2 regions of the Lutispora sp. genome follow, and region 1 is predicted to be linked to the other one. Evidence: riboswitches for the same ligand, from Rfam matches in the RefSeq annotation. Region 1 holds a riboswitch; the other holds the start of a gene.

What was found. Region 1 has a riboswitch for thiamine pyrophosphate ahead of thiT (energy-coupled thiamine transporter ThiT). Riboswitches for the same ligand answer to the same signal wherever they lie in the genome.
Region 2: it holds a riboswitch for thiamine pyrophosphate, as region 1 does, so the genes downstream of both, thiM (hydroxyethylthiazole kinase) here and thiT (energy-coupled thiamine transporter ThiT) in region 1, are expected to answer to the same signal.

What each region holds. Positions count from the first base shown of each region.
Region 1 is NZ_JAWLCK010000004.1:6,019-18,173, forward strand. It holds gene ACESM9_RS01375 (class I SAM-dependent RNA methyltransferase) at 1-614, opposite strand, end outside; gene ACESM9_RS01380 (hypothetical protein) at 629-808, opposite strand; gene ACESM9_RS01385 (hypothetical protein) at 989-1,630, shown strand; gene nuoE (NADH-quinone oxidoreductase subunit NuoE) at 1,822-2,322, shown strand; gene nuoF (NADH-quinone oxidoreductase subunit NuoF) at 2,324-4,105, shown strand; gene ACESM9_RS01400 (NAD(P)-binding protein) at 4,132-7,365, shown strand; gene ACESM9_RS01405 (methylated-DNA--[protein]-cysteine S-methyltransferase) at 7,431-7,949, shown strand; TPP riboswitch at 7,983-8,083, shown strand; gene thiT (energy-coupled thiamine transporter ThiT) at 8,167-8,805, shown strand; gene ACESM9_RS01415 (CD1871A family CXXC motif-containing protein) at 8,969-9,103, shown strand; gene ACESM9_RS01420 (4Fe-4S binding protein) at 9,126-9,986, shown strand; gene ACESM9_RS01425 (lipoprotein) at 9,940-10,272, shown strand; gene ACESM9_RS01430 (TlpA family protein disulfide reductase) at 10,300-10,587, shown strand; gene ACESM9_RS01435 (helix-turn-helix domain-containing protein) at 10,710-11,243, shown strand; gene ACESM9_RS01440 (MFS transporter) at 11,261-12,155, shown strand, end outside.
Region 2 is NZ_JAWLCK010000031.1:1,395-13,549, reverse strand. It holds gene ACESM9_RS06805 (transglutaminase-like domain-containing protein) at 1-714, opposite strand, end outside; gene ACESM9_RS06800 (dipeptide epimerase) at 885-1,970, opposite strand; gene ACESM9_RS06795 (class I SAM-dependent methyltransferase) at 2,404-2,985, shown strand; gene ACESM9_RS06790 (hypothetical protein) at 3,031-4,755, opposite strand; gene ACESM9_RS06785 (hypothetical protein) at 5,014-6,360, opposite strand; gene ACESM9_RS06780 (NYN domain-containing protein) at 6,559-9,198, opposite strand; gene ACESM9_RS06775 (DUF3298 and DUF4163 domain-containing protein) at 9,342-10,031, shown strand; TPP riboswitch at 10,136-10,244, shown strand; gene thiM (hydroxyethylthiazole kinase) at 10,340-11,164, shown strand; gene thiE (thiamine phosphate synthase) at 11,151-11,798, shown strand; gene ACESM9_RS06760 (HAD family hydrolase) at 11,788-12,155, shown strand, end outside.

The DNA.
Region 1 (12,155 bases):
ATGGTACCAGAGCCACAGAAAGGGTCTACCAATAGGCGGCCTTCTCTCCAAGGAGTCAGGGATACCAATGCTGCAGCCAAAGTTTCTCTTAAAGGAGCTGCACTGCCTATTTCTCTATATCCTCTTTTATGCAGGGCTGTTCCAGATGTATCAAGATATAATGTGACTTTGTCTTTAAAAACTAATATATGTATTGGATAGGATGAGCCACTTTCGCTAAACCAATTAACCTTATATTTTTTCTTAAGGCTTTCTACCACAGCCTTTTTTACTATGGACTGAATATCAGATGTGCTGAACAGCTTGGATCTCACTGAAGAGGCCTTTGCAGCAGGAAAGGAGCCTTCTTTGGGGATCCATTCATGCCATGGCAGGCTCTTAGTGTTTTCAAAAAGTTCCTCAAAAGAAGTGGCATAGAATTCTCCCATTTTCAAAAGTATCCTATCAGCAGTTCGGAGCCAAAGATTTGCTCTTGCTATGCCGTATTCGTCTGACAAAAAGTATACCCTGCCATCTTCTACTCTGGTGACCTCATAACCCAGTTCTTTTATTTCCCTTGACAGTACAGCTTCCAGAGCAAATCCGCAGGGCGCACATAATTCTATGTATGACATTTCATCTCTCCTCGTTATCTCAAGTTTCTCCTTTTTTTTGTAGGCTTATTGTTATACTCGGTGTATATAAATGCAGCAATTATAGGTATGATAACAAAAATCCACAAATGAGCACTATTGCCAATTCTCAATATGAACCATTCCAAGAATATTACTATAATCCACACTACATAGTTGTTAATACCCTTATTCATAATACTCATACCTCCTTGTCTGTGCTTATCTTTATTATACCAAAAAAATACATAAAAAATCATGAAAATTTAATAATTTGAGCTTTTTGAAACCAATTTTGGATTTCTGCGTCATATATATAATCGGGTTTGACAATAATAATAGCAACTCAAAGATAAAATGGATGGAGTGAATAAATAATGAAGTTTAAAAGAATAATTTCTTATACTTTTATATTGGTGCTGACAATTATGTTACTGGCATCATGCGCTCAAGAAGTAGAGGAACAGGGTACAGAGGAACCACAAGAACAAGAAGATAAAGTGACTGTTGAAACATACTACCCTCTTGCAGTTGGCAATCAGTGGGAGTATGAAGGAGTAGGGAATGAGTATGCAACATATACTCAGAAGGTAGTATACTCTAAAGACAATAAATATCAGATTATGATTGATAATGGAGGAACTATATCAGCAAATATTTATGTAATTAATGATGAAAGCCTGATTCGTACCTATTCGGAAGCAGAAGTTTATGATGAAAAAAATGTATTGGATGAAGAAGAGAATATGGAGGATATAATCATAAAGGCTCCTATAGAAATAGGAACCAAGTGGGAGAGCGAGGGCAATCAATGTGAAATAACAGATATTGATGCTACTGTGACAGTCCCTGCAGGTACTTTTGAAAACTGTATAATTATAAAAAAAATATACAAGGAAAGTGGTGCATCCAGCAATTTTTATTATTGCAAGGGTGTAGGTCTTGTAAAATCTGAATATATTGATGATGATTTTGAAGTATCTTCTTCACTAAGGAATTATAAATTATCAGATAAATAGCGCTATTATGACAATTGAAACCGAATTGGCTAGGAGAGTCCAAAAGATGCAATTGGAATCTTGTAGCCATATTTTTTGCGTAGAGGGATGAATTGACACTGTAATTTCAATAACATATAATATAATTATTGTTCAAAAAGTGACTTTATGCATACAGTTTCAATATTTATAAAAGGGAGGTGCATTTGTTGATGAGCAACAAATGCTGTTGTAATGAACGCAGCCATTATTTTGACAAGTTTGATAAAATTTTGGCGAAGTATGAAGGAAAAGAAGCAGATATAATCCCTATACTGCAAAATATCCAGGAAGCTTATGGTTATCTGCCACAGGACATTCTTGATGAGCTTTGCGATAGGACAGGCCTGCATCCTTCACAAGTTATGGGTGTAGCAACTTTCTACTCCCAATTTAGACTCAAGCCTACAGGCGAGAACCTAATAAAGCTTTGTTTTGGTACTGCATGCCATGTAAATGGTGCAGAAAAGGTGGCCGAAGCTTTGGCTGACGAATTAAAGATTGAAATTGGCGGCACCACAGATGACGGTAGATTTACTTTGGAAACTGTTGCATGCCTGGGCTGCTGCAGCCTTGCCCCGGTTATGATGATAGGAGATGAAACATACGGGCGACTTACTCCTGATAAGGCAAGGAAAATTATAAGAGGATTCTATGAGAATAGGGGTGAGTAATATGAAAAAAGGCGATTTTAAGATTATAGTAGGCCTTGGAAGCTGTGGTATTGCTGCAGGTGGCAATAAAGTCTATGAAGCTTTCAAAGCAAATATTGAAAAATCAAATAAGCCAGTGACTCTTGATGAGACAGGCTGTATGGGCATGTGCTACAAAGAGGTACTGGTAGAAGTTATAGATTCTGATGGTAAAAGCATAATCTATGGAGAAGTTACTCCAGAAAAAGCAAATAAAATATTTGAATCACATATTATAGAAGGTAAACCTGTTATTGAATGGGTTGTAAAAGCAGATGATATGGAAACTTCTGAGGATGCTTTCTTTAATAAGCAGATGAGGATAGTCCTTAGAAGATGCGGTGCTATTAACCCTGAGTCCATAGATGAAGCTATTGCTATGGATGCATATAAAGCCATTGAAAAAGCAATAAAGACTATGACACCAGAGCAGGTAATTGAGGAAGTACTTAACTCAGGCCTAAGGGGAAGAGGAGGCGCCGGCTTCCCAACAGGTATGAAATGGAAATTTGCTAGAGCCTCTCAAGATTCCAAAAAATATATAGTTTGCAATGCTGACGAAGGAGATCCAGGAGCATTCATGGACAGAAGCGTTCTTGAAGGCGACCCTCATTCTTTAATAGAAGGTATGATGATTGCAGGCTATGCTATTGGAGCAGATGAAGGATATATATATGCAAGAGCTGAGTATCCTCTGGCTATTCAGAGGCTGAAAATAGCCATCAGAGATGCGGAAGAAAGAGGATTATTGGGTAAGAATATTTTAGGTTCAGATTTTAGCTTTAAGATAAAGATTAAAGAAGGAGCAGGAGCCTTTGTCTGCGGTGAAGAAACAGCCCTTTTAGGCTCCATTGAAGGTAAGAGGGGTATGCCTAGAATGAGGCCTCCATTCCCTGCAGTAAAAGGTCTTTGGGATAAGCCTACAAATATCAACAATGTTGAAACCTATGCCAATGTGGCTTATATTATACTACACGGTGCTGCAGAATATGCAAAGTATGGTACAGAGAAGAGCAAAGGCACTAAGGTATTTGCTTTAGCAGGTAAAATTGCAAAGGGCGGCTTGGTAGAAGTTCCAATGGGAATGCAGCTAAAGGAAATCATATATGATATCGGTGGAGGAACATCATCAGGAAAGAAATTCAAGGCTGTTCAAATGGGTGGACCATCCGGCGGTTGTATACCTGCAGACCTTATCGATACAATTATAGACTATGATTCAGTAAATCAGACAGGTGCAATCATGGGTTCCGGCGGTATGGTAGTAATGGATGAGGACAACTGTATGGTTGATATAGCAAGGTTCTTCCTAACATTTACCCAGAAAGAATCCTGCGGAAAATGTACCTATTGCCGAATAGGGACAAAGAGAATGCTTGAGATACTAGAAAGAATCACAAAGGGAGAAGGCAAAGAGGGAGATATAGAGCTGCTTGAAGAGCTATGCGCAAATATAAAGAAGAATTCTCTCTGCGGTTTGGGACAAACTGCACCAAATCCGGTTCTGACTACTCTTAAATACTTCAGGCATGAATATGAAGCCCACATAAGAGATAAAAAGTGCCCTGCAAAACAGTGTAAGGCCTTGATAGAATATAAAATACTTGAAGACAAATGTATCGGTTGTACTGCTTGCAGCAGGGTTTGTCCGGTTAAAGCTATTTCTGGTGAGGTAAAGAAAGCCCACAAGATCGATAGCAGTATATGCACAAAATGCGGAGCCTGCAAGGCTACCTGCAAGTTTGATGCAATAATTGTTGAATAATTTGTAAAGGGATGAGGTAGAGAACTATGGGAAAAATTAACTTAACCATAAATGGAATAGCAGTTACTGCCAACCCTGGTCAGACTATATTGGATGTGGCAAGAGAAAATGATGTATTGATACCTACTCTTTGTCACGATGACAGATTGAAGCCCTTCGGCTCCTGCCTGCTTTGCAGGGTTGAGGTAGAAGGCGCCAGAGGAAATATGCTGGCCTGCGGAACCCAGGTTACAGAGGGAATGGTAGTAAGGACTGAGACTGAAGGTGTAAATGATGCCAGAAAAATGTGCCTGGAACTTCTTCTTTCTCAGCATTATGGAGATTGTACAGCTCCCTGCAGCATGACATGTCCTGCGGGTATAGATGTACAAGGTTATATAGCACACATTGCCAACGGACAATATCAAGAGGCGGTAAAGCTAATTAAGGAAAGAAACCCTCTACCAGTTGTATGCGGAAGGGTATGCACCAGACCTTGTGAAGACCAGTGCAGAAGAAATCTGGTTGATGAAAGGGTAGGAATAGATTATCTTAAGAGATTTGCTGCTGATTATGATCTAAACAGCGGAAACCACTATGTGCCCTACAAGAAGCCTTCAACAGGCAAGAAAGCAGCCGTTATTGGAGCAGGACCTGCCGGGCTTTCCTGTGCCTTCTATCTTGCAAAGGAAGGACATGATGTAACCATATTCGAAAGATGGCCAAAAGGCGGCGGAATGCTGAGATACGGTATCCCAGAATACAGAATGCCAAAGGCTACTTTGGATAAGGAAATAGACACTATAAAGGAATTAGGTGTTGAGATACAATATGAAAAAACCTTTGGAGTGGATGTAACCTATGAAAGCCTGAAGAAGGATGGATATGATGCCATATTCTTAGGTGTAGGTTCACAGGTTGGGCAGCCTATAGGTTGCGAGGGAGAAGCATGTCCTATGGGAGTATACTCCGGTGTGGACTTTTTGGGCAGAGTAGGCTTAGGCCACAATATTGATCTATCAGGCAAGCATGTAGTGGTTATTGGTGGCGGTAATACTGCCATAGATGCTTCAAGAACTGCCTTAAGGCTTGGAGCAGAAAAGGTTACAATTGCTTACAGAAGAACTAAGAAGGAAATGCCTGCCCATGAAATGGAAATAGAAGAAGCTGAATATGAAGGAGTGGAATTTGAATTCCTGATTGCTCCTAAGAAAATTGTTAGCGAAGCAGGAAAACCAATATATATTGAGTTCATAAGGATGGAACTGGGAGAGCCGGATGCATCAGGCAGAAGAAGACCTATAGAAATACCTGGCTCAGAATTCCAGATGCCTGCAGATTATGTAATAGGGGCTATAGGACAGACTCAGGACTTGAGCTTTATAAATGAAAACTTCAAGCTTGAAGTAAACAGAAATAGATTAGTTGTTGATGAGGATTTATTAACTACAAATATTGAAGGTGTATTTGCTGGCGGAGATGTGGTAACAGGTCCTCAGACTGCTATCAAAGCAATAGCTGCAGGAAGAAGAGCTGCTTATTCCATGGATCAATATCTAAGAGGCAAGAAGATTATCGAGAAGCTTCCTGAGTTGTATAACCATGTGAAAGCAGAAAAGCTTGAAGATATGGATAAAAAAGAATTCGAGCAATATGAAAAGAAAGAAAAAATGAAAATGCCAATGCTCAATAAGGAAGAAAGAAAGCACAATTTCAAAGAAGTTGAGCTGGGCTTTACTGAAGAGCAGGCGAAGGCAGAAGCACAGAGATGCTTGTCTTGTGGATGCAAGGATGTTAATGAATGCAAACTGAGAGAATTCGCTACAATATATGGAGCTAAACAGGACAGATTGGCAGGAGCAATCACAAAGCATCCTATAGATGAAAGCCATCCATTCATCAGCAGAGACAAAAATAAATGTATAATGTGCGGAAGATGTGTAAGAATATGCCTTGAAGTACAGGGAGCAGGAGCTTTGGGCTTTATTTCAAGAGGATATAATACTACAATTGAACCTTCCTTTGGCAAACCCTTTGGTGAAGACAGCAGATGCGAGTCCTGCGGTCAGTGCGTATCTACATGCCCTGTAGGAGCTTTGACAGAGAAGGTTGAGCTTCCAAAACCAGGACCTTTTGCAGAGAAAACTACAGAAACTATATGCAACCACTGCGGTACTGGCTGCACATTGAAACTTAATACAGCGGGAGATGTATTCGTAAGGGCTACTTCAGAAGCAGGATTGGGAGTAAACAACGGAAACTTGTGCGAAAAGGGAAGATTCCAAAACAGCTTTATCAATTCACCTGACAGGCTCTTAAAACCAATGGTAAGGAAAGATGATAAGCTGGTAGAAAGCACTTGGGAAGAAGCTTTAAAGATAGTGGCAGAGAATATGAAAGCAGAAACAGCAGTAGCCATTGTATCTGAGAAAGCTACCAATGAAGAAGCAGCGGAATTGATGAAACGCTTCAAAGAAGCATATAGCTTTGAGTTGAAGGATGCGGCTTATGGCTTACAGGAGGTTTTCGGCAAGGATTACAAGAATGCTACCTATGAAGATATAGATAATGCTGATCTAATCCTATGCCTAGGCTTTGATATAAAGGAAGAAAACCCTGTAGCGGCACTTAAGGTTAAAGCAGCATCTGAAAAGGGTGCTGTACTGGTAATGGTAAGCCAAGCATCATCTAAGCTTGACAAATTTGCTAAGATGGTTGTTAGAGTAGATGATAATAAGGTTAGAGAGTATACTGAAGCCTTGACAAAAGCAGTTAAAGACGAGAAATTAGCTGAAGTGGCTGCAACACTGGATGGCAAGCTTAAGGTTGAAGCCAACCCATTGATCATAATCGGCGGTGCTGCAGGCTATGCTGAAGCCAAGGCTGCTGCAGAACTTGCGAAAGCTTCAGGTCTAGGTGCACAGAACATACTGCTGATGCAGAATAAGCCTAACAGCTTAGGCTTGATCAATGAAGGCGTTAAAGCTTTCAAAGCAGATGAATGCAGCTTGAAGGATAAGGCAGTATTGATATATGGTGAAGATCCAATAGGAATTGAAAATGTAGAAGCTGAAAAATCCCTTAAAGAAACAGGCTTCCTTGCAGTATGTGATATGTTCCTCACTGAAACAGCAAAATTAGCTGATGTGGTCCTTCCATTGAACAGCTTTGCGGAAACAGAAGGCACATATACCAACAGCGAAGGAAGAGTCCAGAAGCTAAACAAAGCTCTGGAACCTAAGACTGGAAAAACTAATCTTGATGTGATAAAATCTCTATAGTATCAATCAGATAAGTTGCCGGCATCATGATGATGCCGGCATTTCTGCATTAGGAGGTTTTGATTATGTACATATCCTATATGGATTCTCCTGTAGGGAGAATATATTTGCAATCATCTGGGAAGGGCATAATGGCTTTAAACTTGAGAGAAGATAAAAAACCAGTATGCGAATGTGAAGAAAGAGAAGATGAGCATATAAGGCAAGCTAAAAAGGAACTTGAAGAGTATTTTGAAGGCAAACGCAGAACATTTACCGTTAAGCTGGACTTGCAGGGTAGCGAGTTTCAGAAGAAGGTATGGGGCGAGTTATTGAAAATACCCTACGGTGAGCTTCGTACCTATGCCCAGGTTGCAGAAGCTTTGGGAGGAAAACAATATAGCCGTGCTGTAGGAACAGCAAACAAGGCAAATCCTATCCCAATAATAGTGCCATGCCATAGGGTTATCAGAATGGGAAGAAGGATATCCAATTATTCTGCAGGGCTTGATGTGCAGAGAAAACTGTTTGAGATAGAAGGAATAGAATATGGGGATATAAAATACATAAGGAATAATTTCCCAACCTCCTTGACACTCATATAAATAAGTAGTATATTATACTTGAATTTAATAGATAATGTCCGCTAGGGGAGCTTGTGCTGAGAGGGTGGCTTAAGTCACTGACCCTTGGAACCTGTGTAGTTAATCCTAACGAAGGGAAGCGGTTTCGGTTAAATGATTTATCATAGCCGCAACGCTCGTTGCGGTTTTTTGTATTTAATCGTCTCCTCCGAGGACATATCAAAAAGGAGGTATTTTTATGAGTTATCTGACTCAAATGTTTGAGGAGTTTAAAGAGCTGAAAGGGACCACTATTCTCATACTAGTGGCTCTTCTTGGAGTTTCACTGCTTTTGGCTTACTCAGCTAGAAACAAAAAAACTAATACAAAAATTCTTGTATATGGCGGCCTTTGTATAGCAATGTCCTTTGTATTATCTTATATAAGGATTTATCATTGGCCTCAGGGAGGTTCTATAACCCCTGGAAGTATGCTGCCCATGTTCATATTTGCTTATATATTTGGGGCACGGGCTGGTATTGTTGCAGGTATAGCCTATGGATTTCTTCAGTTTATTCAAGACCCCTATGTGGTGCATTGGGCACAGGTTCTCCTTGATTATCCTATTGCCTTTGCTGCCATGGGCCTTGCAGGACTGAACAGAAAACATCTGCCTGTCAGTGTTGTAATAGGAGGTTTTGGGAGATTCTTTGCACATTTCATTTCCGGCTTTGTATTCTTTGGAATGTATGCACCGGAGGGCATGAACCCCATATGGTATTCATTTACTGTAAATTTCTTGCTGATTGGGGTCGAAACAGCAATCTGCTTGGTTATAGCATTGATACCCCAGTTTAAAGCTGCTATAGAGAAGCTTAGAAGAAACGCCATAGCATAAAAAACAAGTGGGATAAAATTTAGTCAAATTGGGCTAAAGGGTTGAAGTCCGTGGGTTAAAGGCTTCAGCCCTTATTTATACTCCTTAAAAATCATTGGCATTCCGAATATATTTGGTATAATGTTAATAATATTTATTATTGTTTAGTTCGGAGGTTAACATTATGAAAGAAAAGACAAAATATATATTATTGCTCATGTCTTTTGTATTAATTGCGATGGGAGTTTACAGAGGGGAAGTAAAGGAAGTGCTGCAGAAAGCAATAAATATCTGTTTGGAGTGTATAGGAATTGGCTAGGATAAAGAGGAGGATTGCCCAATTGGCATCCACCATTATTGGCAATGGCTATATGGAAGGCTTTGCAAAAGGAACTATATATAGGGGGAAGTTGAAATCAGTTTGTTTTCCAGGCCTTAATTGCTATTCCTGCCCCGGTGCCTATACTTCCTGCCCCATAGGTTCACTACAGTCTGTGGCAGCAGGGTTGAAGCATCAAGTATCACTATATGTAATAGGTTTTTTGATGCTTGTAGGCACAATTGGAGGAAGGCTGGTATGCGGATGGTTATGCCCCTTTGGATTCTTCCAGGAGCTTTTGTATAAGATTCCTTCCAAAAAGTTTAAAATGCCCAAAATACTAAATAAGGTTAAATACTTTTTCCTGGTAGTTTTTGTTTTGCTTTTACCTGCATTTTTTACCAATGAAGTAGGAATAGGCTTGCCCTATTTTTGCAAGTACATATGCCCCGCAGGCACTCTGGAGGCAGGCATACCCCTTACAATCAAGAATGCCGCTCTACGAGGTGCTATAGGCATCATGTATTACTGGAAGCTTATGCTCCTGACAGTAACAATAATATTTTCAATATTAATATCAAGACCCTTTTGCAGAGCAGTATGTCCTTTAGGTGCCATATATTCATTATTTAACTCTGTAAGCTTCTACAGGATGAGTGTTGATGGGACCAAATGTACAAAATGCAATGTGTGCAACAAAAACTGCCCTGTAGACATCAAAATATATGAGAACGCCAACAGCCCTGAGTGTGTAAGATGCGGCAAATGTGTAGACAGATGCCCTACAAAAGCAATAAAATCTGGATTTATCTCTGAAAAGAAAGGAAGATTAAACCATGAAAAAATTCTGGATGCTAGCTGTGGTGCTGATAATAGTCATTAGCATCTCAGCATGCGGAAATAAAACACCTGTAGAAGAACCACAACAAGAAGAAAAGCTCCAAGAAACCATAGAACCGGCTAAAGAGGATGTGGAGACTTCAAAGCCGGAACCCCAAGAAAGTCCTGGCAGCGATGAGAAAGAAAACCCTGATGAAAGCACTTCTTCGGAAGATGTAGCATACAGGATACCTGATTTTTCATCCCAGGATTTTGATGGCAACGAGATTACAAACGATTTTTTTGCTGATAATAAGCTGACAGTTGTAAATGTATGGACTACAACCTGACCATCCTGTATAACAGAAATTCCTGCGTTGCAGGAAATAGATAAAAAGTATTCCGATAAAGGTGTTAGAGTCTTAGCCATACTGGCAGATAATGAAGTTGATGCTGCTAAAAAGATATTGGAACAAACAGGTGGCAAGTATAAGAACATAATAACTACTGAGAGTTTAATAGAAGGTTTCTTGGATCAGATAATGTATGTTCCTACCACATTGATAGTCAACAGCAAAGGAGAGATGGTAGGGGAAATAATAGCAGGAGCACGCTCCACAGAGGAATTCTCAAAACTGATAGATGATGCATTGAAAGGCTTGTAATTATTACAAGCCTTTTTTGTTGACAAAATTATCTGTAGGCATATAATAAAATTAAATTATATAATAAAATAAATTTTAACGATAAAAACAAATATATTATTAAATTATTTTTGGAGGAGTTTATGGAAAAGGAAAAAGTTCTTACTTCATTGGAAGAAATAAAGGTATTTACTGATCCTTTCAGGATGAAGATACTTTTTGCATTGGACGAAGAACCTTTAACTGTTAAGCAGCTTGCAGACAGACTTGGAGAAGTTCCTTCCAAGGTGCATTATCATGTTAAGGAGTTAGAGAGAATAGGTGTTTTGGAAATAGTGGATAAAAAAGAAAAGGCAGGCATCGTTGAAAAATACTATTTTCCTACTGCGGAAAGATTTAGGGTGGAAAAGGTAGTTGCCAAAGAAGATGGTTGGAAAGATCAGATAGAGAACTTAAGGGAAACTATGTTTAAAAATGCATCAGAGGATTTTAAAAATTATTTGACCAAAAGGCATGATGATGACAAAGAAATATTGAATTATGGGATACTTAATCTGACCTATGAAGAGTTTGATGAGTTGAAGAAAAAGTTAGAAGAGTTAATAGAAAGGAGCAGCAAGAGAAAAAATACGAAAGCTTATACCTACATAATCGGAGTGTTTAAAAAATATGATTAAGATTTGGGGGTTAAGTGATGGATTTAAATGTGGTTACCACAGAAGAAAAAGGATATAAGGCGCTGCTGAAGTATAAAGATTTTATTAAAATATGGGTGGGAAATACAGTATCCAGGTTTGGTGATGCCATAGATAGTATAGCATTTCTTTGGATGGTATATGAGATGACAGGTTCTACATTGATGATGGGTACTGTTATGGCGGTTAATGCAGCACCGGCTGTATTGTTTGGTATGATGGCAGGAGTTTTAGTTGACAGGATGGATAAGAAAAAGGTTATGATTATAACAGACTTACTGCGAGGCTTTAGCACGGCTATGATGGCATTCCTTTATATGTGGGATATGATTAGTCTTTGGCATTTATATGTTTTCACATTTATAAATTCATCTTGTGAGGTTTTCTCGAGTCCTGCCAGGGCATCGGTTATGCAGGTTTTAGTCGATAAAAAACATTATCTTACTGCTAACTCCCTTCGGCAAGCTTCGTCATCGTTAGCAGAAATAGCAGGTACCGCCATTGCAGCTATAGTTATGGGATATTTAGGTATCGGAGTAGCAATATTGATAGATTCCGTAACATTCTTGATATCATCGTTTACGGCAATTATTGCAAAAATTAAAATTTCAAGTAGTAAGAACATACCTTTAAATATTAAGCAATTTTATTATGAATTTGTTGAAGGTTTAACTGTTATAAAGAGCAATGTGGTATTAATGGTATCTTTGACTATGGCATGTTTGGTAAATCTGGTGCTGGCTCCCTTTAATGTGCTTATGCCTGAGTACTCGGACAAAATACTGATGGCAGGAGAGAAAGGAATGAGCTTAATACTTATGTCATTTACTATTGGAATGGTAGCAGGATCCCTTATCATAGGACAGATTGGGCATAGATTTAAAAAGAGCACAT
Region 2 (12,155 bases), on a different contig from region 1:
ATGTATGTATGAGAATTCAACAGAAAACTCATGATTCTCCTCCATTATTTCTTCCCAGCAAATTGTACGCTGGGGTGCATCCTCAGGAGCGATGAAGCCATTCTCTGGATATATTTTCTCAATCTTTATATCCCTTTGTTGCTCACAGGCGCATGGGATCGGCAAGTGCACACGAACCTGTTTACCCTTTTCAAAATATTCATCTTTGATACGCACAGATGCCCGGCAGCGAATTTGATTTGTCATTTTGCCTTTGTCTCTCATTACTCTCATAGAGTAGTCCTTTATTGGCTCACCATTTATATAACTTTCCATTTCGAGTGTTTTGATACCTGCTCGTTTCGCAAAGGTGGCATCTGTTTTGCATAATGTTTCAAAAAATCGGTTGAAGTAATGAGGTTCACCCTTTATATATATCCAGCCTATTCTTCCTTCATCTTCAAGTTTTGCAAATTCCTCTTCGGTAAAGTCTGGAATATGCTTATATATAATGTCTAGGGCTTCTTCCTTTGTCAGAGGATAATCATCCGGTAGACGAAGCATGATCTCGCGCTGTACTTTGAGGCAGTTTTTGAATGACTCAGGAATATTCTCCGCTTCCAGCTTCATATCCAATAAACGAATAGCACCTTCAAAATCTCCATAGAGTTTACGCCTTAATATATCATCTGAAAGACCAATACTAAGGTATTTAAAATTATCATTTATATACATGCTAGTGGCCTCCTTAGAATTATTTCCCTCTCAATACATATACTAACATACTTTCTAGACTTGTTGAACAAGACATAATTCAATACTGGTCGAATACATATTGGAATTAAGCCACCGTTTCTACTATTCCAAAACGGTGGCTCAAGTGAATGTTGATATATAGTTGCGCTTTAGATATATCTGATTTTTTCGATACCCTTTATTCCTAGTCCAGGCTCATCGCTTACTGTGATATCCTTTTCGTTAAACACTGCACCACCAATGATTGGATCTTCACTGCAAAGAACAGGACCATCAAGATCAACCTTTGTGATTATCTGCTTTGCACAAGCCAAATGTACTGCTGCATTAACGCTTATCTTTGCCTCCAGCATGCAGCCAATCATGCATTCTATTCCGTAAATCTCAGCAGCTGAAGCGATTTGTAGTGCATTGGTAATGCCTCCACATTTCATAAGCTTTATGTTGATGAGATCTGCAGCTCTCATCTGCATGATTTTTAGAGCATCCAGCGGTGAAAATACACTTTCATCAGCCATTACTGGCACATATGAATTCTGAGTTACATATTTAAGGCCTTCGAAATCATGACCCTTTACAGGCTGTTCAACAAATTCAATGTCTAAACCCTTCTCCTGCATTTGATTCAAAATACGAACAGCCTGCTTTGGTGACCAGGCTTGATTCGCATCTATACGAATGAGAACATCCGGTGCAACTTCACGAACAGCAGACAGTCTTGCAACATCCAGTTCAGGATTACTTCCAACTTTGACTTTCAAGCAGTTATAACCGCGCTTAATAGCGCTTACAGCATCACGGGCCATCTCCTCAGGTGAATTAACACTGATAGTTATGTCGGTTTCTATACTCTTTCTGCTTCCACCTAGCATTTTATATACTGGGATATTGTATAGCTGACCATAAAGATCCCAAAGGGCCATATCTGCAGCTGCTTTTGCACTGGTATTTTTAACAATGCTTCCATTCATAGCCTTTATAATATTTTCAAAATCGTCTACATCTCGCCCTATAAGAACCTTTTTGATATGGTCATTTATTGCGCCTATTATAGCACCTGTAGTATCACCGGTTATTGCTCCCGTAGGAGGAGCCTCACCATATCCAACATGTCCCGTATCTGTGTGAATTTCAATGACAACATCTTCTACACTGTTTACCGAACGCAACGCTGTTTTAAACGGAACAATAAGTGGAACAGAAATCATCCCTAAACGAATATCAGTAATTTTCATTCTATTTCACCTCACATTTTTTTTGCATGCTCATACTTTTCAATTTTTATTTATCACCCTGCTTATACTTGACAACATAAAACCCAGCAAAAAGCCCTTGTTTCATGGCCTCTTACTGGGTTTTGTTTATTCCGATACAGGGAATACCTCTATCACATAAACAAAGCAGTTTAATAGTAAAAATACTGATTAATAATGCTATCCTTCATATTCCTACAAAATAATTATAATTTAATAATATTTGAGTGTCAATACTAAGTAGTGTAACAAGTTTGATTTTACAAAAACTTTGAACAATTCAAACACCAAAGATTGTTCCTGCAATTTATTATACTATCATTAAAAATCAACCTACTCATAAAAATCTAATAATAATCTACAAGTTTTTGTAGCATCCTATTTTTGTACTATATCTTTAACGGAGGTTAATCCTATGGAATTATCCCCAGAATTTTATCATATTCTTGTACGACCTAAATGGTTCTCAAATATGTTTTATAATGCCATGTTTAATGATTGCATAAACTTTAAAGGTAAAAAAGTCCTTGATTTTGGATGCGGTATTGGTTCCAGTTCATATTTGTTTAAACCATCAACTTATGTTGGAATTGACTGTGATAGTAAAAGAATAGAGTATGCTAAAAAGCTATATCCAAGTCACAAATTTATGGCAATTGAAGACCATATACTTCCATTGCCGCCAAATTCCATAGATCATGTTCTGATTTTATCGGTACTTCACCATATCCCTTCAGAATCATTATTCGGTTATCTTAAGGAATTTCGTAAAGTATTAAAGCCAGAGGGAAGCATAATAGTAGTAGAACCCTGCTTTTTTGAAAAAGCAAGGTTCCAAAACTGGTGTATGTCTAAACTTGATAAAGGAAGATATATCAGATGTGAAGAGGAATATTTAAACATATTTAAAAAATCTGATTATAATACAAAAGTTATCAAAAGGTATAATCAGCTATTATTTTATAACAAGATTATGTTCTTGGCATCTCCTAATTAACATAATTTATGTTACAATATACTCCTTATTCCTATTTGCACAATATCACACATTGCCATAATCCATTAGATAAGGAAAATCTCTCATTAAGGTAATAACCATTCTTTCGATTTCTCTTTTCCCTTCTTGCCCTTCACCTGGATTATAATCATAAACATATTCCTTCCCTGTCTCGTCCCTTATCTGGAATTTGTTATCCCCAATTCTGAGAATACCTGCATTCTTGGAATTACGAAATTCTTCCGCAGTCGGAAATAATGTGACCTTCTTAAAATATGGATATCCGCCTCTTGTACAGAAAGTATGGCAGTTGCCACATTCATAACATCTGTTTTCAATATGGACAATTTGGTACGCGGAACCAAAGGTCTCATCAAATAGCTTTATATTAGCTCTGTTGGGGCATACATCCACACAGATACCACAATTCTTCTCAAAACAATCATAGGTTGGCAACGTATCAGAGAGTATTTTATTATCCCCTTTATTTTTATATGCTGCATCATTTTTTGAAACCAATGCTAGCTCCTTCAAAGCCTCTACATCCAAACTGCCAAAGGAGAATTCCTCATCTTTTATTCTCGCCATTATATCTTTTGTATTTATAAAACCTCTGGGTTTAAGAAGTATAGTTGAAAATGTAACAGGGGCAACTCCTGTTTTTAGCACACTCGCTATGTTGTTTTTATCAATTCCCCCTGACATGGAGATATGAATATCGCCATTAAACCTCTCTGCAAACTTTTCTGCCACTCCCAGTGCAATAGGATACAATGGTTTTCCTGACAAGTACATGCTTTCCCCCGGCAATATATTCCTTGAATTGCATACAGGCAAAGTGTTGGTTAATTTAATTCCTACAGACACTCCATTTTCTTTTCCCATCTTCATCAATTCTGTTATAAGCTGGACAGCATTGTCAAATTTCAAATCGTTGTCAAAGTCTTCCTTTCTAATTACTACATCCTCATAACCCAGATTATCCAAAATACTTCGGACATTTTCATACCCCAACAAAGTAGGGTTTAGTTTAATAAATGTATTCAGTTTCTTCTCAGCAATGAGGTAAGTACCAATATCCAATGTTTCTTCAGGCTTGCTGCCGTGCATTGTTGATACGGTAACCATATTGGATATATTAGAAGTAATTTTATCTATATCATCATTTTTAAAATTTTTAAACTTTCCTATATTCTTCTTGAGCACATCAATACATTCTTTAAAAGCTTCGGTGTTTTTTGCATCTTTTATGTCATCAATAAAATCCGATATTTTTTTTGATTTTATTCCTTTTAAATCATAGCCTACGCTGATATTAAACATAAAGTCTTTACTGTCGGATATGCCCAGCTCTTTGGCAAATACCTGCAGCAGTACTGATGCCTTTATATATTCAGCTTTAGCATCTTCTACAGTTAATTCGGTTGACCATTCAACATTATAGCCTACATTTCTTGCCTCAATGCACGGCTTAATTACCATTTCCTGCATTTCCTTTCCATCTATAACCTGGACGGTTTTAAGCTCAAAAAACCTAGAACCTGTTAAATATGCGGCCAAAATATTCTGTGCTAGTTGGGTATGGGGTCCAGCGGCTGGGCCTATTGGCGTACTCAAATATTCATTGTTAAAAACCATTTCCATGCCTTTATTCTTTTGTCTGAAGAAGTATTTCTCTTCGATTTCATAGATTTTCTTCTTTGTATAATAATCCTCAAGACACACTTCCAACATTTTTTCAAAAGAAATGGTACCCATTGTATCGCTCATTTACATCACCTTTTCACTGTTAAAATTTGTATTTAAAAATCTTCGTATATATCTTCTATAGTTTCCAATAGTATAAAGTTAATTCATAGATATTATCAAAAGCCTATAGAAATATTGCTCTCCATATATGTGTTTTTGCGCCGCTTCATTCAATAATAGTTATAGTTCATTATAAGTATCCCTTACAAAAATCACCTTTTTCCCCTGTCAAATTAAAAAAGCATGTATTTCAAATTTGCTGAAATACATGCTTTTTCATTACCACATCCTTCCTGTTGCTGGAAGATAATTATATCCGTGGCTCCACATATAGGTATTGAAAGTTATCTCCCTCATTTGCATCAGACACCAATGAGCACTCATATCCATTGGTTTTTTACTCTCTGAACCGCCAGTGCTATTAGTTTTCGAATCAGTACTATTATTATCTATGTTACTGGTGACAGCCCCCAGCTCCTTTAGATTAACTCGAACCTTATCCTGTTCCTCCTCTGAACCGTTCTGAAGAATCGCTCTCAGACAAATCCATAACCCCGGGGATGTTGCTATGTCCTCTTTGTCGGTAGTGGAAAAGGATTCCCAAACTTCTATTACTTGTTGTTTAATTTCATTTACAGATTCTTGAGATATTTGCTCTGGCTTTGCCAGAGGATTTTGCTGAAGCATTCTTGAATAGGCGATCATCTCACTATATGCGGTCAGGGACATTTCTGTCAGTGGAGGGTTTCCATCAATTACTACTTTACCTCGGCTTTCTAATTGACCGTTGATTATCTTCACGGCCCGATCAGACTGATCCGTCTCAACAAGCCATTCTCTGATAGACTTTTCCATATCAGATCGGAGCTTTTCCAGATCTTTTTGCCCCAATTTCAAAATACTTTCCATAATAATCGGGTATAGGTCATATTGTTGAAGTTCCTCTTCCGACCTATAACGCCAACCGTCCTTAAGCTCGTCAAGAATCACATTTTCCTGACTTTGTGTAAAGGGAGCTCCAAGAGCAAACTCAAGGACAAACATAAACGCCTTTGAGTTATTTTCAATTTTCTCGGCTATCTTGATACTGTAGTCAATATTTGGGTCTTTTGAAGCAGAACCCGTTGATAGAGAGTTTATAAACCCTTCAAGTATATTCAAACCGCGAACCTGGTAATAATCAGATGTGGGAGCAAAGTAAGAAAACCATAAAGCTTCCTGAGCTGACTTGATAACCATTCCAAGACCGGAGTATTCTTTGCCATTGATATTATCAGACAGATGAAACATTACTTGAATGCTCGCAGTCTCAGGTTGGCTTTTCCAATTAAATGCACGGACATTGGGGTTTCCTTCCTTAAGCATGTCAATAAATCCGCTGGCCAAATCCTGTGGACTCTTATATGGATCAAAAGGAATCATTACCATCAATAATTGTTCATCCGTGGTTGAATTTTTTGCTTCCACTATTGAATTATTGGTACTAACACTCCAGCCGCTGGGGTAATGGAAGGAAAAGTTATTATCAATGTTGACATATTTGGACCATAGACTTCCTGAATCGGCGCTTACAACACCTAGAATCATAAAAGACGTTAAAACCAGCAAAACTAGAATCTTTTTCATTTTTCTCCACTCCTTTATTACTATGCATCATTTTCCCTCTAAGCTTCTCCCCCAGAGCTGATGCACTTGATTATTATATTCAGGTATAATAGCATTTTACTCTAATTCCATATTAAGTATATCATGCATAATTTCTTGAAATCAAGCAATTATTGGTATAAACTAAAGTAACACATAAGAGTTATAACTACTTATGTGTTACTTTTTAAAAAAATTATCTATTTGATCCTTAGTTTCAGGAGATAATGTATCCTTCAGATAATTAAAATCCAATCCTTGTTTTTCTTTATACTCCTGAATAGCTCTTTCATTAGCCCTTTCAATTTCAATTTTTAACTCTCGAGCGGATAGCAAGGAGCATCCTGCACCTCTTATAATAATCTGCTGCAAACCATCTGAGGTTGCAACGGTTATATTATACTTTTTCTGATTGTCATGGGCGAACTTTTCTATATATTGATCAGCGGTTTGAGCCTCTCTAGTGTATACCACACGTATATTGCCATAATCGATTACTTCCTCAACATGTCCCTGTACCCGGTAAGCGTCAAACACCACAATAACCCTACATTTTCTAATACTCTGATAGTTACTTAGAAAATCAAGCAATTTCATTTTGGCACCATCCATGGTGCTTTCAGCAAGCTCTTTTAGCTCAGGCCAGGCAAATATGATATTATAGCCATCTACAAGAAGGTATTCTTCTTTTTTTTCTATACACTCCTGTTTATAATCAGAGGATTTATAATAATTGTGGGAAACTGACCTCTGCTTTTGCCAAACAGATTTTTTCCCTTGATTTGCGTTATAGGTTCTATTGAGGATTTTGTCAATTTCCTCTGGACCAATCCACTTCTCCTCCTTATAGGAAGCCTGGCTTTGAGCCGTTTCTTCCAATAAGCTGTTATAGCTTTGAAAGCAGCTTTCAATATGCATATAATCTTTTACTTCATCCCAACTAACTAAAAAACTGGTGCCATTTGCGCAAAAAACAGAATCTATTGGGTTTTCCACATCTCTTGCAGGGTCATATCCTATCATTTCTATGACCTCTTCCGTATTATGACAAGGCTCATACCCCTTGAGATAGCAGAAGAGCCTGCCTTGTCCTTTTGTATAAGCCATCACTTCTTTTTGGTAGTTTCTCATGGTAGCAACAGGAGCTGTACCAGTAATAACTGCCATCTCATCGTCAATATGTGAAATCTGACATGTTCCGTGCATCTTATCAACGTCTGATATAGCCCTTCCTACCATTTTTTCAGGCACCTGAAGCTTAAAACCATAATAGGGTTCCAACAATATAGATTCTGCTTCCATTAAACCTTGGCGCACTGCCCTATAGGTAGCCTCTCTGAAATCACCACCCTGTGTATGTTTATTGTGAGCTTTGCCTGAAACTAATGTGATTTTCATATCTGTAATAACCGACCCTGTGAGAACCCCTTTATGAACCTTTTCTTCAAGATGGGATAGAATTAGTCTTTGCCAATTCTTACCTAGCACATCTTCGCTGCACTGAACATCAAACTGAAGTCCGCTTCCTCTCTCATCAGGCTCCATCAACAGGTGAACCTCGGCATAATGCCGCAAAGGTTCGAAGTGACCTACTCCTTCAACTGTATTTGCAATAGTCTCTTTATAAACAATCTTACCTGAGTCAAAGGATACATCAATATCAAATCGACTTTTTATAAGACTTTGTAAAACCTCTGTTTGCACCTCACCCATGATCTGCACCTGAATCTCTTGAAGCTGCTCATCCCATACAATATGGAGCTCCGGATCTTCCTCTTCCAAAAGGCGCAGCTTTGGTATCATTACTCTTGGGTCACAGCCCTCAGGAAGTATAATCTGATAGGATAATACAGGTTCCAAAACAGGCATATTTGAAGCTTTCTCTATCCCCAAACCTTGACCAGGTTTTGTCTGGCTTAGTCCTGTTACCGCACATACAGATCCTGCCTCAACCTCATTGACAGCCTCAAATTTCTGTCCTGAATAGACTCTAATCTGGGTTACTTTTTCTTCCCAAACTCCATTGCTTAAAACATCCCTTGTCCTAAGCATTCCGCCAGTAATTTTCATATAGGTAAGCCGGTTTCCTTGTTCATCCCTGCCTATTTTAAATACTCTGGCACCAAACTCTGATGGGTATGAAGGTATTTCCGAATATTTTACAACCCCCTGGATGAACTCTTCAACTCCCTCCAGCTTTAAAGCTGAACCGAAAAAGCATGGGAATACTTTACGAGCTTTGACAGCAGCCTTAATTTGTGAAACTTGGATATGTCCTGTCTCCAGGTAGGCTTCCATAAGGGACTCATCACACATAGCCAATTGGTCGTAGAAGTCTTCTTCATCATATTGTCCAAATTCAATACAACCGTCATCCAATTGTTTCTTTAGCTCACTTATTATTTTAGCTTTATCTGCTCCATCTTGGTCCATTTTATTAATAAATAAAAATACTGGAATCTTATATATGGAAAGCAAACGCCACAAGGTCATGGTATGACCCTGTATTCCATCCATTCCGCTTATTACTAAAATAGCGTAATCAAGGACCTGGAGGGTTCTCTCCATTTCTGTTGAAAAATCTACATGGCCTGGGGTATCCAATAAAGTTATTTGTGTACCATCAACTTCAAATACGGCTTGTTTGGAAAAAATAGTTATTCCCCTTGCCCTTTCCAACTCATAATTATCTAAATAGGTGTCTTTTTTGTCCACCCGTCCCAATTTTCGAATTTTACCTGTTAAATAAAGCAAACTCTCTGATAAAGTTGTCTTCCCAGCATCTACATGGGCTAATATTCCAATGACTAATTTCTTCATAAGTACTCAGTCCTTCGTGATATATCCATACATATATAATACCAATAAGAAAGGAATCTAACAAACCGTAAATATATTTTAGGGAAGAAAATATATCATCTTTCATAAATGCAACTCATAGTATTATATATGGAGGGATTTATATGAATTTTGATAAGTGCAAAGCCAATATTTCTATGAATAGATATAAACATACATTCAAATATGATAATACTGATGTGCTCACCTTAACTATCATATACCCAGTCATTAATATACCAGATAACCAGATTTCTGAAACAATCATAAATCAACAGATAAACATACAAATTTGTGACTATTATATGTATGCTTCCAACAAATTATATGATCTTGCCGTTGAAACCTACAAGAATTCCCTGGCCAATGATTTTCCATTCCACGGATTTGAAGCTTACATGGAATATACAATTACTTATAACGAAAATGGTTACTTAAGTCTTTATGTTGACAAATATGAGTATACAGGCGGTGCCCATGGCAATACCATAAGAAGTTCTGATACCTGGGAATTATGCACTGGTACACATATTCCACTTTATTGCTACTTCAAACCCGAAACAAATTACAAGGAGCTGCTTATAAAAGAAATTATTAGACAGGCAGATGAAAATATGAAATCAGATACACCTCCATATTTTGATGATTACAGAAAGCTGATTGTTGAGAATTTCAATCCAAATAGTTATTACCTTACTCCCGAAGGTATGGCCATTTATTATCAGCAATATGAAATAGCTCCCTATGCTACCGGCATAGTAGTATTTATTATCCCCTACAGTATAATTGGATGGTATCCGGAATGTTTATGTTGATTCTGCAATAAGTGCAAAGCCAGTCAGGACTAATAAGAGTTATGACTGGCTTTTTTTAATATCGTTGACAATCAAATATATATTATGTTAGTATTTAGGCAAAACTAAATACTCAGGGGAGCTTGTGTGCAGGCTGAGAGGAAGCGAATACAGCTTCGACCCTTATTACCTGATTTGGATAATGCCAACGTAGGGAAATTACTGGGATGACAATTTATGGGAAGTACCTATTAGGCACTTCCCATTTTTCGTATCTAAAAATTATCAAATTATTTACCAATTAAAATTTTATGTATGGAGGTTTTTATATGTTTGAAGGTATCCTGAAAAATGTTCATGAGAAAACACCTTTAGTCCACTGCATCACAAATTATGTCACAGTAAATGATGTGGCAAACACACTATTAGCCTGTGGTGGTTCTCCCATTATGGCCGACGATGAAAAAGATGCGGTAGAAATTACCTCTTTATGCAATGCTCTTGTCATCAATATTGGAACCTTAAATGAAAGAACAATTACAACAATGCTTAAGACAGGCAAAAAAGCAAATGAGCTTTCTCACCCTGTAGTCCTTGATCCAGTTGGTGCAGGTGCATCAAAGCTACGCACAGATACAACCTTTAAGCTTTTAGAAGAAGTTAAATTCTCTGTTATACGCGGCAACATTTCCGAAATAAAAACCGTTTCTAAAGGAAGGGGAACCACAAAGGGTGTGGATGCCGATATAAGCGATGCAGTAACAGAGAAAAATCTGGATGAAACAGTGTCTTTTGCCAAAGAATTAAGTGCAAGAACTAAAGCTATAATTGTTATTACCGGTGCTATTGATATTGTAGCAAATTCAAATAAGGCTTATCTTATAAGAAACGGACATCATATGATGTCAAAGGTAAGTGGTACCGGATGTATGCTCACAGCAATAATAGCCGCATATTGTGCCGCAAATCCAGACAACCATTTGGACGCTGCTGCAGCTGCAGTTTGTGTTATGGGGCTATGTGGAGAATTAGCTTATGACAAAGTAGTAAAAAATGATGCAGGTACATCTTCCTACCGAACCTATCTCATTGATGCAATAAGCAAGCTAGATGCTAAAACCTTAGAAGGAGGCATGAAAATTGAAATTAGATAAATCCTCCATGCTACTATATGCCGTTACAGAACGTTCATGGCTTAAGAATCGCTCTCTTAGCGATGCTGTTGAAGAAGCCCTCAAAGCAGGAATAACATTTTTGCAGCTGAGGGAAAAAGACCTTGACTATAATTCTTTTCTTCATATAGCAATAGAAATAAAGAAAATAACTGATAAATACAAAGTACCTTTTGTAATCAATGATAATGTAAAAGTTGCCATAGCCTGCGGAGCTGATGGAGTCCATGTTGGTCAAGAAGATATGGATGCAAAAGATGTAAGAAAAATGATAGGCCACGATAAAATCCTGGGTGTATCAGCCCAAACGGTAGAACAAGCTATTCATGCAGAGCAAAATGGTGCTGATTACATAGGTGTTGGCACCATATTTCCTACTCCAACCAAGCTTGATGCGGAAGCAGTGTCCTTTGAAATGCTCAAAGATATCTGTGAAGCGGTATCCATACCTGTAGTAGCTATTGGCGGCATTAATGAGAATAATGCCATGAAACTTGCAGGAAGCGGAATATCAGGTATTGCAGTAGTTTCGGCTATATTTGCTCAAGATAATATTACTGAAGCAGTAAAGAAATTGCATCAGATTTCATCCAGGTTGGTAAGCCATGAAAATTAAAGGAGCTATTTTTGATCTGGACGGCACTTTGCTGGACTCAATGTATTTCTGGGATGACTTAGGAGCAGAATATCTAAGGCAAAAAGGTATTGCTCCTCCAAGGAATATAAACGAAGTACTTAAAACATTAAGTCTTGAACAATCTATTAGCTATTTTAAAGAAGTATACTTTATAAGAGGTAGTGAAGATGAAATTAAAAAAGAGATTATCGGACTGATTGAAAATCAGTACAGATTCAAAGTGCCTTTAAAACCTTCTGTCATTCCTTTTCTCGATAAGCTTTACAATAATAATGTAAAAATGTGCATAGCCACCGCCACCGAATATAATCTTGCAATAGATGCGATGGAAAGGCT